2 linked regions of the Laspinema palackyanum D2c genome follow. The protein of the gene in region 1 interacts with the protein of each later gene in a pairwise test. Links are inferred from orthologs where the notes say so. Each region holds a gene or a part of one and is shown in the gene's direction. Other genes may lie near its edges. The genes, in order: NG795_RS23905 and NG795_RS25655.

Region 1 (6,555 bases):
AAACGAAGTGATATTGGCGAAACAAAACGGCCAAGAACTTCCATATCTGATTCCCGAGGTGAATATTTCTATCGATAATCCCATTGCCGTGGTTGATGCCAATGTGGATCAACATGGCACCAGGGAAGTTGCGGAAGCCTTCGTCCAATATTTATTTACCCCAAGCGCTCAACGGGAATTTGCAAAAGTTGGATTCCGGCCTGTAGATCCGAATGTTGCTGCTGAATTTAGCAATCAATTTCCGCCGATCCAAACCTTGTTCACCGTTGCTGATTTGGGGGGGTGGGATACAGTGCAAACTAAATTCTTTGACGATGGCGCTATCTTTGACACAATTTTGAGCCAAGTCAGACGATAAGAGAGCATCACAAGTCCCCTACAACATTTGATTCCCAACCTTATTGACGAATAGATAAAATTAGCTCAAGCGGAGAAATATATGGCAACTCACTCTAATTATCACGCTCAATTAAACGGGAGTTATCTAGGTTCCCAACCTCAGTCTTTAAACCTCGCAAATGATGACTCCCGACCCACACACCTACGAATTCGGATTCGGATTCCGAAAGAGTATCAAGAGGAACCGATTATTTCTCGCCTGATTTCTGATTATGGATTGACTGTTAACCTGAATGCAGCCTTGTTGTCAGCTAATATCAAAAATGATGGGTGGTTTGACCTCGATCTGCGAGGAAAACAAGGCCAGATTGATAGTGCAATGATTTATCTGAACGACCTAGATGTAGAAATTTGGAGTAAATCGACGGACCCTGATGAAGAAAACTGGTAATTGCCAGGAGATCAATTCACGGAAGATGATTTTGAGCAGGGGATAAGGTGGACTTGCTCCACCTGCCCTCGGCTCTATTAAACTTCTTCATTATTCTTGCTAAACTACCTAGGCTTTTGGTGAAAATGAGTCGCTTTTTGTCCCCAAATTTCTTAATCCGGTGGATCGTTGTTTTCCTATCGGGAGTTAGTTTAAGTCTGGCGATCGCTGCCTGCACAGGTAATCTGGGCAATGGTAATCCCCTGGAACTGACCCTGGTTTCCTATATGGTGACCCCTTCCGCCTATCAAGAAATCATTCCCCAATTCCTAGAAACTTGGAATCAGCAACACGATCGCAAGGCGGTGATTCGCCAAAGCTACGGCCCTTCCGGGACCCAAACCCGCACGGTCCTCCACGGACTCGATGCTGATGTCGTCGCCCTAGCGTTAGCCTTGGATATCCAACAACTGGAAAAAGACGGACTGATTGAACCCGGTTGGGAACAAGAAGCACCCAATAATTCCATCGTTACTCGTTCTGTGGCAACAATTGCCACTAGACCCAATAATCCCAAAGGCATTCAAACCTGGGCGGATTTAGCCAAAGATGATGTCCAGATTGTTCTGGCTAACCCGAAAACCTCTGGGGGTGCGCGGTGGAGTTTTCTAGCGCTTTGGGGCTCCGTCACCCAAGCCGGAGGAACGCCAGAGGAAGCGCGAGCATTTACCCAGAAAGTGTATGAGAATGCAGTGGTTTTATCTAAAGACTCTCGGGAAGCAACCGATGCTTTTGTGGAGCAACGCCAGGGAGATGTGTTGGTCAACTATGAAAATGAAATGATTTTAGCGGGACTGAACGATCGCCCCCGGTCTTACTTTGTCCCTCCGGTTAATATTGCGATCGAAAATGCTGTCGCGGTAATTGATGAAAATGTCGAGAAACATGGGAATCGGGAACTGGCTGAAGCATTTGTTCAATATTTATTTACCCCAGAAGCCCAAACCGTTTTTGCGCGCTACGGGTTTCGCCCGGTAGAACCCACAGTGGAGAGCAATCAAGGCGATCGCTTTCCCCAGATTAACAGCCCTTTTACCATTGAAAATTTGGGCGGATGGGATGCCGTACAACAACAGTTTTTTGACGAAGGGGCAGTTTTTGATGAGATTCAAGCGAGTCTCTACCGTCCCTAACATCGCATCAGTTTGAAGGTCATCCGTTGAATCCGATGATGCTCTCTAATCCAGCCTTTTATTGACTTCACCCCGCAAGTTGTAATCATGGGAATCTTAATTCAGGACGTTTGTAAAAATTTTGGTTCATTTTTGGCCCTTGATCAGGTCAACCTCGACATTAAGAGCGGCTCTCTGGTTGCCCTTTTAGGACCTTCTGGGTCCGGGAAATCGACCTTACTGCGATTGATTGCCGGACTAGAAGCACCGGATCAAGGTGAAATCTATTTAACCGGAGAAAATGCGACCCAAGTCCGGGTCCAGGAGCGAAATATTGGCTTTGTGTTTCAGCATTATGCCCTGTTTAAACACATGACCATTCGTAAAAATATTGCTTTTCCTTTAGAAATTCGGAAGGTTCCCAAGCCCCAAGTTCGTGAACGGGTGGAGCAGTTGTTGGAGTTGGTCCAACTGCAAGGATTAGGCGATCGCTATCCGGCGCAACTCTCCGGGGGTCAACGCCAACGGATTGCGTTAGCCAGAGCCTTAGCCGTACAACCCAAAGTTTTGTTACTAGATGAACCCTTTGGTGCCTTAGATGCCAAAGTTCGTAAAGAACTGCGAGCTTGGCTTCGACATTTACATGATGAAGTTCATGTCACCACGGTTTTTGTCACCCACGATCAAGAAGAAGCGATGGAAGTCGCCGATGAAATTGTGGTGATGAACAATGGTCGGGTGGAACAAGTAGGAAGCGCCAGCGAAATCTATGATCAACCCGCCAGTTCGTTTGTCATGAGTTTTATTGGTCCGGTGAATGTTCTTCCTATTAATTCAGGACTCTGTACAACTCAGTCTCAGATTTCACCCTCGGACAAAATATTTTTGCGTCCTCATGATTTATTAATTAGAACCAATCCGGAACCTGACTTTGTTTTTGCAAAAGTAACCCGATTGGTTCATTTGGGATGGGAGATTCAATTAGAATTGGTGTTGAAATCTGGGGCAATTCTGACTGCACAATTAAGTCGAGAGCGGTATGATGAACTACAAATTGAAGCCAATCAGGAGGTTTACGTCAAACCAAAAGAAACCAGAATATTTTCTGCTGTTTATTAACTAAATTAAAAATAAAAACAATGTCCTACCTAAATGGTTACTATTCACCCCCCATTAAAACAGATAAAAATATTGGCCATCCAAAATATCTGAGGTTTTAGGGATGTTTGATTTCACTAATAAAGAGCAACAATAATATCAAGCTTATTATGGCAATTTCCTTCAATAATCCTCGTAAGAAATTACTAACCTCCCTCGGTGGCCTCCTCCATCTGTCTTGGCCTTGGCGGATCACGATTGGCTATCTTAGCATCATGCTGTTACTGCCGATGGCTGCCTTGTTGTGGATGTCTGCGACAAAAGACCCCAGTGAATTTTGGCGAATTGCGACCAGTCCCGTGGCGCTGTCTGCTTATGATGTCACCTTTGTTACCGCTTTTGTTACTGCGCTGATTAATGGCGTATTTGGGACTTTAATTGCCTGGGTTTTAGTGCGCTATGATTTTCCTTTTAAGCGGATTATTGATGCAACGATTGACTTGCCTTTTGCCTTGCCCACAGCAGTAGCAGGTTTGACGATCGCCACGGTTTATAGTCCAGCGGGTTGGATCGGTTCCCTGGTTGCACCGTTTGGGATTCAAATTGCCTTTACCCGGTTCGGAGTAGGCATTGCCATGTTATTTATCTCCCTTCCCTTTGTCGTGCGAACGGTGCAACCTGTTTTAAGAGAACTAGAGTCAGAAGTGGAAGAAGCCGCTTGGAGTTTGGGCGCTTCTAATTCTCAAACCTTTTGGCGGATTATTATTCCGCAGTTGATTTCACCGATTTTAATTGGTGTGGCTTTGGGATTTTCCCGGGCGGTGGGAGAGTATGGGTCAATTGTGATTGTGGCGTCCAATATTCCGTTTAAGGATTTAATCGCCCCGGTCTTAATTTTTCAACGACTGGAACAATATGACTACTATGGAGCAACAGTGATAGGCGTTGTGCTGTTAGCAGTTTCTTTGGCCATTTTATTCGCAATTAATCTCGTGCAAGCTTGGGGAAGACGGTATGCTTAAACCAATCAGTAATCAGCCCGTAGAGAAGAGTGGCCATTCAAAAAAGCAAGAACAATGGGTGCGGAGAATTGCCATTGGGGTAGCGATCGCCTACTTAGCACTGGTTCTCTTCATTCCTGCACTGAATGTCTTTTATCAAGCATTTAGAAGCGGGTTTGGCCCCTTCTTTACCAACTTTAGGGATCCTCACTTTTTAGCCGCGATTCAGCTCACCGTCATCGTTGCTGCGATTGTCCTCCCGATTAATACCCTATTTGGATTATGCGCGGCATGGGCGATCGCCCGCCATAAAATTCCCGGTCGAGCGTTTATTGTGAGCATCATTGACTTGCCCTTTTCCATTTCACCCGTTGTCGCTGGGTTGATGATTGTTCTACTTTATGGACGCAATGGCTGGTTTGGTCCCCTAATTCAATCGGCCAATCTTCAGATTATTTTTGCCTTACCGGGAATCATCATTGCCAGTTTATTTGTAACTCTCCCCTTTGTCGCTCGTTCCGTGATTCCCGTCTTAGAGGAAACCGGACCCGAACAGGAAGAAGCAGCAAAAACCCTAGGAGCAAATGATTGGCAAATTTTCTGGCGCATTACTTTACCGAATATCCGCTGGGGACTGCTGTATGGAGTCATTTTAACCAATGCCCGAGCGATGGGCGAGTTTGGTGCGGTTGCCGTCGTCTCTGGCAACTTAATTGGAAAAACCCAAACGTTACCGTTATTTGTAGAAGAAGCTTATAAACAGTATCAAACCCAGTCGGCATTTTCCGCAGCGGCACTATTAGCCTGTCTAGGATTGATTAGTTTAGTTGCGAAAGAAATTTTAGAGCGTCAACAGGGGAGTTCTAGGCCAATCGGTATTCGCAAAGCTTGAGTTTTTCCCGGCGATCGCCCGGTCACTCCCAACGCTCAATTCTTCACCTTAGAAACTAGCTTTAGGAGGTTTAATTGGGCTTTTTCTCCCTTCTAAACTCTCAAATAAACCCACTTTCTGGAATCTTTGTAACTTCGGTTCAATGCCGAAGTTTTTTCTGTAAATCCCCAATATTTCGCCCCTATAAAGGGGCGTTAAAGGAGATTTATAGACTTTAAACTAGATTGATCCGAAACACATTGATCCGAAACACACTGATTGACGCTTGAAGTAGAGGGCATTCCTTCCCCATTCAGCAAGGATTGAACGAGGGGAAGCCCGATGCTACTCTAGGACTCTTCTTGAGGACCGAATACCATTTGGAGCAACATGGGTTCACCCCCTTCCTCGTGATAGCGATCGGCCCATTGGCGGATGACTTCATCCAACTCTTCCATCGCTTGGTCCATGCGATGAGAGGGGATATCCAATTCCTCCAACAACCGCATCGTTTTCGGCTGCCGTTCTGCCCAATCCTTCATCAGGCGGAAGTATCGTGCGGTATCCTCCACCATAACGTAGGTGCGTTCTTGGTCATCTACTGGAGAATAAGAAGCCCGAGTCAGGGCGTAAAAGGGCATTCCCCAAGGGGAATTAATCCGCGTCACCGTTCCCGAGTAAACCAACCGCCGCTTGATATGTTCTGCTAAGGCTTCAGAAAGAGGCATCCGTCTGTCTGGCGAAAAATCCTCCTGCGATCGCGCGTGCAGAAACTCAATCAATTCCATAAACTGGAAGGAGTTGATCAGTTGAGCATCGGGAATATTGTTGGGAAGCTGGCGTTCAATTTGACGTTTTTCTTCACTCGTCAGATTGTTGCCCGGAATGCGGGGCCGTCCCGGTCTCCACGGATACTGTTCCAGCCACACATAAGGAAACTGGATCAGATAGCGAGGCTCCTGGGAACCCAGCATTTTTAAGAGCTTGCCTTTTGTTAAGGCTTCTTTAACTTCCTCAACAATGGCTTTAACCCGCTTCGGCTCAATATGGTGCAGATGACCTGTCATTCGCAGGTTCTCATCCTGCTCCAAATAGGTCATGTAAATGGCACATTTGGCTGCTGTTGCCGCTGCATCCAGAAATGCTCCGTGCCGGTGCCCACTGGTTCTCATGGCACTGAAGGCCAGATATATCATGATCTGATCCATTGCGCTGGGGCTAAGGCTTTTGATCAGATCTAAGTCGTTGCTCATCACATTCCTCAATTACGGATAGGTCAAGGTAGTTGCACCCTTCTCCGTTTATTGTTGTCCATGATGGTTGCAACTCACCGGACAATTGTTTTTGCCGGTTAGGGCTGACTGGACGGCAGCCAGACTCGCAACCTCCGACTCCTTCTGTTGAAGGATTAGGCTGTCGATGAATAACAGTAGCTTACCCTATTCCCAGGGGTAAAAGCATCACCGGACTGTTAACTCGCGATCGCCCCTAGCACTTAGCTCTCGGACAGGATGGAGTTACGGATCACTCCAATGGCTGATAAAGGGTGCGACAGAAACCGCGATAATCTCCCACACTCAGGGGATTGTTGTCAAGACCACTTGATCTTTCCACTCCTGCTGCTTCTGCTCTTTAGGAAAAAAC
Region 2 (6,536 bases), on another replicon or contig:
TTCCCCCACGATCGCATCTGCGGGAAATGCTGCATTTAATGCTTTGCAAATCAATGCCTGAGACCCGTAATCTGCCACCGTGACGGGGCTTTTATCAATTTTTTCCATCGCCACCGGAATTTCCCGGCGGACTGCTTGGCAGAGTTTAGCAGCCGCGATCGCCGCATCAATGGCAACTTGTTTTTCCCGTTCGTATGACATCTTAAACCTCTTCAAACAAATAGAGACGCGACGTCGCGTCTCTACAAACTTTAGACTGTAGCTAATCCCAAGTCTAGTCAGATTAAATGATAAACAGTAAAACGATTCCGCCGATGATCATCCCGCCACTCATTAAAAAGGACCAGAAGCGATGATAACTATTCACCTGGGTCTCATTCTGAGTTTCTAACTGGATCAAATCCATCCAGGGGGCCACTCCCCGTCGGAACCAACCCAAGGAATGAACTTGCATTCCAATCAGGCTGTTCACCTTCTTCATGCCAAACAGGAAATTGCCAATCGGACCCAACCGGGAGGCATAGCGGAGAAATAGTAACCCACTGGGGTCTTGGAGTTTCAAATCCGACCCGAAGGCATATCCAGCATCTCCCCGCCCAATTAGTTCGCCTTTGAGTTTAGCCGGTTTACCCCGTAAGGGACTGGCGTAGGGGTCCGCCATTAAGGTGAGAATATCGGTTTCTGGGGCGCGATCGAAGTTGGGAAACATGACAAAGGTTTTCACCAAAAGGCCGATTCCTAAGCCCAGTAATGGATAGGCGAGAGGCGCAAAGTCTCCTCCAGGTAGGGGTAAGACTAACCAGGCGATCGCCCCTGCAAACAATCCAATTATGGGGGCAGTATAGAGGAATAAATCCCCCACAAAACTGCCGTATAATTTACTCTTACTCAGAGTCTTGCCTTCTCCCATAATCCGACCCATATCGAACTCGATATCTAGTCCCAACTGTTCGGCGTAGGTACTTAAGGCGCGAACCCGTTTGCCGGTTAAGGGGTGAGTGGAGTTCAACTCCATCCACCATCCCCAGGGATTAAACATATCCCAGAGAAACACTCGGCCAATTTGGTCCGGTTTGCTGGAAATCCGGTAGGTGGTGCCTGTTGAGGTGGCGGCTTTATGGTCGTAGATGCCTAATGCCCGAGTTCCTTCCACTAAGCGGCTGGGTTCTGTGGCTTTTTGCCCTTCCTCGACTAACCCGTAAGCAATTTTAACCAGTGCCCGCGAGAGGGCGTTGGGGTTGCCGGTGGATTCGGCAGCAAAGCGATCGGCAAAATATTCCCGAGTTCGCGAGAGGTACAGCAGCAAATAGGTTCCCACTATATAAAAGATATAGGCCACCATCGCCACTTGCGCCGCAATATCTTTGGCTTTTTCCCCCCCACGTCCCATCCGACGGGCAAACACATAAATTAAATAGGTAATTTGCACCAGGGTGGAGGCGATCGTCATCACCGCAAAGTCCCAATGGACGATATGGCCCAGTTCGTGGGCGTAGACGGTGGCCGCTTCATCATCATCGAGATAGGTAAAGAGTCCCTCGCTGACGACTAAACGGGCGCTATTGGGGAGAGATCCATAAGTAAAGGCGGTAGGGTTTTGGTCATCGATAATCCCCAAACGCGGTTGTTTTAGCTTGTTGTCAGCACAAATCTGGCGGATAATTGCGGCAGACTCGGGACTCTTGCGATCAAGTTCGGTGAGGTCGATCCAGCGAGTCCCATATAGCCACCGCTGGGTTAAGTCCATAATCCAAGGGGAGAGGAAAAAGGCGACGATATTAAAGACGAGGGTAGCGGCGATCGCGATTCCTAAGCCCATCCCTGGATTCTCACTGTTAAGAATCAACGAAACGCCTAAACACAAGACGAAGACCATGCCAAACATAAGGGTCATGGTCACCAGGGAAGCCCAGGCGAGATTGCCTCCGACTCCGGTCATGGTCAGCTTGACCCCTGTAGTACCGCTACGGCCCGCTTTCGGGAAAGAGGATTCAGCCATAAACACTCTCCATGTCACGATTACACAATGAACAGGTTCAAAACGCCCAAAGCTTGGTGATTTTGTCAAGGCCCTGGGGAAAGTTTTCCCTGCTTTCTGTCATAACCTACAAGTCCGGGTTTTTGGTCTAAAACTCCACAAAAGTTAAAGAATTGGCTATAGCATGAAAAAAGTTAAGACCGTTGGTTAAAGTCAAACTTTCATCACCCTTGGGTTCAATCGCGTCTATTCAAGGGGATGAGGCGTGAGGTGTCTGGGATTAATCCATCACCTCTTTTAGAAGTGCCGATCGCCCGTCCGATTCTGGGGCCTAGGATGGGTGTCAAAAACTACAGTCTTAACCGGAAAATCTACGGGATAAAATTACCATGACATCGATGCAAATTGGTTCGGACAATTTAGTTACAATTGCTCAATCTACAGCCATTGCCGCCCGGAAATTGGGGGTACTCTCTACGGAGGCGAAAAATCAGGCGATCGAGGCAGTCGCCCAAGCTTTACAATCTGCTGCCTCGTCCATTGTCAGGGCAAATGGGGAAGATTGTGAATTTGCCGAAGCGGAAGGCATTTCCAAACCCCTCTACAACCGCCTAAAAATGGACCGGACCAAACTAGAGGCAACCATTGCCGGAGTTCGAGATGTGGGCAAACTCCCGGATCCCGTTGGCGAGATTCAGCTTCATCGGGAACTGGATGATGGCTTAATTCTCAAGCGAGTTTCTGTACCATTGGGGGTAGTTGCGGTGATTTTTGAAGCCCGTCCCGAGGCGGCGATTCAAATTTCCGCCCTGGCAATTAAATCCGGCAATGGGGTGATTTTAAAAGGAGGGAAAGAGGCCAATAATTCTTGTGCAGCCATTGTCAAAGCGATTCGCCAAGGGTTAGCCCAGACGGAGGTTGATCCGGATGTGGTACAGTTGTTAACGACGAGGGAAGAAACGTTAGCGTTATTAAAATTAGATGATTTTGTAGATTTAATTGTCCCCCGAGGGTCGAATGATTTTGTGCGCTTTGTCCAGGACAATACGCGCATTCCGGTCCTGGGTCATGCGGAGGGAATTTGTCATCTCTATGTGGATGCCTCGGCAGAGATGGAAAAAGCGGTGACGATCGCCGTGGATTCTAAAACTCAGTATCCGGCAGCTTGCAATGCGATCGAAACCTTGCTGGTTCATGAGGCAGTCGCCCCAGAATTTTTACCCCAAGTTGCTGCTGCACTCCAAGGACGTCAGGTGCAATTACGCTTGGATGATAAAAGTCAAGATATCCTGAAAAATACCGCCAATTTGAAGGATTGGGAACCGGCAACAGAAGAGGATTGGAAAACTGAATATACGGATTTGATTTTATCGATTAAAGTAGTCCATTCTTTAGAAGAGGCAATTTCTCATATCAACAGTTATGGATCGGGTCATACCGATGCGATCGTCACCGAAGAACAATCCGCTGCAGATCTGTTTCTGTCTCAAGTTGCCTCTGCCGGAGTCTTCCATAATTGTTCCACCCGCTTTGCTGATGGATTCCGCTACGGTTTCGGGGCCGAAGTCGGAATTAGTACCCAAAAAATGCCGCCCCGAGGGCCCGTTGGACTGGAAGGATTAGTCACTTACAAATATCAATTAGTCGGAAATGGTCAAATAGTGGCAACCTATTCCGGTCCCGAGGCAAAACCATTCACCCATCGCAATTTATCTCAATAAGGGAGAGAAAATCGCCCGGTTAGACTAAGCAGAGGAAAGCTGGTTTTGAGGGAACCGTCCCTAAACCGGCTTTCCCCTTTTTCAGGGATTTTCGGCAGTTTCATCCCCTCAATCCCCGGGAGGGAATCCGATTATTTCTTGGTAGCGGCAGGGGCATTTTTTTTGCTAATATACTGATAAGTTAAATCATCAACTGTCCAAATTTTATCTTGTTTAACCAGTTTCATTTGCACGGGAACTTCCCGACCTGTTTTAGAAATCACGGTGACATCCAGACAGTGAACCTCCCCCTCAGTTGTGGGAATTGACATGGTAGTGCGCTGATACTGATTGAGTTTGTGGGTTTTGATGAATTTAGCAAATTGTTGTTTAGAGGTTTTGCTTTTAAAGCGATCGCTGGTGGACTGATAGGCCCCATTGACATCCCCTTGGGCAATTTGAGCAAAAAAGGCCCCGATCGCCTGGGGTAATCCTTTAGTTTTGGAAAAAATAATCAGGGAAACGGTAATCCAAATCAGGACGATTCCCCCAAGGATTACACCGACTCCAATTCCCACATAAGATAACCAAGGTTGAAAGGATTCCACAGTACACTCCTCAAATAACCAATGAAATGACAAAACAAATAATATTGGAAAGGGTTATCCCCAAAAACAGACCCCCAAAGGGGATAACCCCTGTCTGGTCTTACCATAAAAAAGCCGCTATAGCAAGGGTTTCAGTTTAGGGGTGGGGGGTCGGAGGCGATCGCTGGGAGGGTCTGTAACTGCAAAAATTCCCCCCCACTTCAGGGTATCGAATCCGGAAATCTTCCGGATTTCTTGTGCAGAGTTAGTACAGTGGCTATTAGGGCGAAGGAACAGAAGTATCAATAAAGGAACATGAGACGAGGGAACCCCACCGAGACGGGGTAAAATCTCTTAACCCTTTTACCCCTTATCCCCAATTCAAATATCAGGAGAAGTTACGATGACTTATCGGATACTGAGCATCGATGGTGGCGGAATTCGTGGTGTATTAGCGGCGCGAATGTTACAACGGATTGAAGAACGACTGCAGTTGCCGCTACGAGATCATTTTGATTTAATTGCGGGAACTTCTACGGGATCAATGGTGGGTGCTGCGATCGCGATGGGAATTCCCTGCAAGGATATTGTCCAACTTTACCGGAAAAAGTCTAAAAAAGTCTTTCCCTACAAGAGCCGGTGGACCCTCAAGCGACTGCCCTTACTCTTAAAGCATGGCCCTTCTGCGCCTAAGTTCTCCGAAGACGGACTGATCCGAATGCTCAAAGATTTATTGGGCAATAAGCGGTTGTCCGATATTAACCAGGTGAAACTCTTAATTACCAGCTACGATACCATCAGCCGATCGCCCATCATTTTTAAAAGCTGGAAAGAGAAATTTGCTAACGTTCCAGTCTGGGAAGCTTGCCTCTGTTCCGCTTCTGCTCCCACCTTCTTTCCCGCACACCGATTAGTCATTGATGGAGAGGTGATGTCGGCCATTGATGGCGGTTTAGCGGCGAATAATCCCACCGCTTGTGCTGTGGCAGAAGCCATCCGCCTAGGTCATCGCTTAGAAGATTTGGAAGTGATTTCCATTGGAACAGGTGCAGCAACGCGAGTAATTCCCTGGGAACAAGCTCGCTCTTGGGGGACTCTGCAATGGATTTGGGGTGGGCGCGTCGTTAAAGTGATGACCGATGCACCTTGTGAAGTTTATCATTATATCACGGATTATGTGATTGGAGATAAATCTCGCTATGCTCGTCTCCAATTTCCCCTCGATCGCCGGTTAATTCATAAACCCTTGAGTGATGATATGGACGATGCCAGCAAGGAGAATATCAACAATTTAGTTGAAGCGGCTGATGCCTACATGAACTTGGTGGAAGTGGTGGAATGCTTGGATATGTGTTTGAGGAAATCTGAACCTCCTCAAATTCATATTCAGGAACGCTATAAACGGTAATTTTGTAGGGGCAGTTCATGAACTGCCCCTCGTTGAGGACATTTCTCAAGGGGGATAGATCCTGATTGGGGAATGCAGGGTTAGACGGAATCTGGTTTTCAAAGGTCTATAAAAACCCGCACCCTGTTCTATGAGCGTTCCGTAAGGAAAGGGCGGGGACAACAGCGGACGAAGCCCGAGAAGCGCGGGCTAATCCAGAAATCGGACCTCCCTTTCCAGGGAAAAATAACCATAAAAAACTCCTGACCCTTTCAAGATTGGTCAAGGAGAGATGGAGCGGTACGAGCCTCAATACTCGAACCATTATAGGAGTTGGAACTCAGCGATCGCCTCGGTTGGGGGAATCTGGAATCATTCAGTCTAAAACCCCCATTCAACGATTCACAACTCGGTCCTTTACCCGAATCGTCCGCTCACATACTCAAGGGTCGCTTCTTGCTGGGGATTTTGGAAAATATTTTCCGTTTTATCATACTCAACGAGATAGCCAAAGCGCTTCCCATCTTCGGTGGCTTGGGCATTGAAAAACGCCGTATAATCGCAAGACCGGGAGGCTTGCTGCATATTGTGGGTAACAATCACAATGGTGTAGTTTTCTTTGAGTTCCTGCATTAATTCTTCGACTTTCATCGTTGAAATCGGGTCGAGGGAGGCGCAGGGTTCGTCCATGAGAACGATTTCTGGATTAATGGCGATCGCCCGGGCGATACATAACCGTTGCTGTTGACCCCCGGATAAAGATAAACCATTGGACTTTAATTTATCTTTTACTTCATCCCATAAAGCAGCGCGACGCAATGAAGTTTCAACCAATTCATCCAGATTACCTTTATACCGATTGACTCGCGCTCCATAGGCGATAT

What was found.
Region 2: the proteins of NG795_RS23905 (region 1) and NG795_RS25655 interact in binary tests that used the Escherichia coli proteins (3 or more experiments, as listed by UniProt). The link is inferred for Laspinema palackyanum D2c from one-to-one orthologs.

The regions. Positions count from the first base shown.
Region 1 is NZ_JAMXFD010000029.1:47,123-53,677, reverse strand. Bases 1,138-4,054 are described here. They hold NG795_RS23905 (sulfate/molybdate ABC transporter ATP-binding protein), read left to right. Parts: upstream 1,138-2,049; coding sequence 2,050-3,060; downstream 3,061-4,054. Other genes in these bases: cysW (sulfate ABC transporter permease subunit CysW), read left to right, coding at 4,054-4,054; cysT (sulfate ABC transporter permease subunit CysT), read left to right, coding at 3,210-4,054; NG795_RS23910 (sulfate ABC transporter substrate-binding protein), read left to right, coding at 1,138-1,962. Outside these bases: NG795_RS23920 (sulfate ABC transporter substrate-binding protein), read left to right, coding at 1-358; NG795_RS23915 (NIL domain-containing protein), read left to right, coding at 440-790; more of NG795_RS23910, read left to right, coding at 916-1,137; more of cysT, read left to right, coding at 4,055-4,061; more of cysW, read left to right, coding at 4,055-4,932; heterocyst differentiation master regulator HetR, read right to left, coding at 5,262-6,164. UniProt on the Escherichia coli protein: Part of the ABC transporter complex CysAWTP involved in sulfate/thiosulfate import. Responsible for energy coupling to the transport system.
Region 2 is NZ_JAMXFD010000035.1:41,073-47,608, reverse strand. Bases 1,636-4,533 are described here. They hold NG795_RS25655 (glutamate-5-semialdehyde dehydrogenase), read left to right. Parts: upstream 1,636-2,367; coding sequence 2,368-3,699; downstream 3,700-4,533. Other genes in these bases: NG795_RS25650 (DUF4864 domain-containing protein), read right to left, coding at 3,831-4,286; NG795_RS25660 (zinc metalloprotease HtpX), read right to left, coding at 1,636-1,999. In the rest of the region: NG795_RS25665 (3'(2'),5'-bisphosphate nucleotidase), read right to left, coding at 1-201; more of NG795_RS25660, read right to left, coding at 284-1,635; NG795_RS25645 (CBASS cGAMP-activated phospholipase), read left to right, coding at 4,669-5,673; phosphate ABC transporter ATP-binding protein PstB, read right to left, coding at 6,070-6,536. UniProt on the Escherichia coli protein: Catalyzes the NADPH-dependent reduction of L-glutamate 5-phosphate into L-glutamate 5-semialdehyde and phosphate. The product spontaneously undergoes cyclization to form 1-pyrroline-5-carboxylate.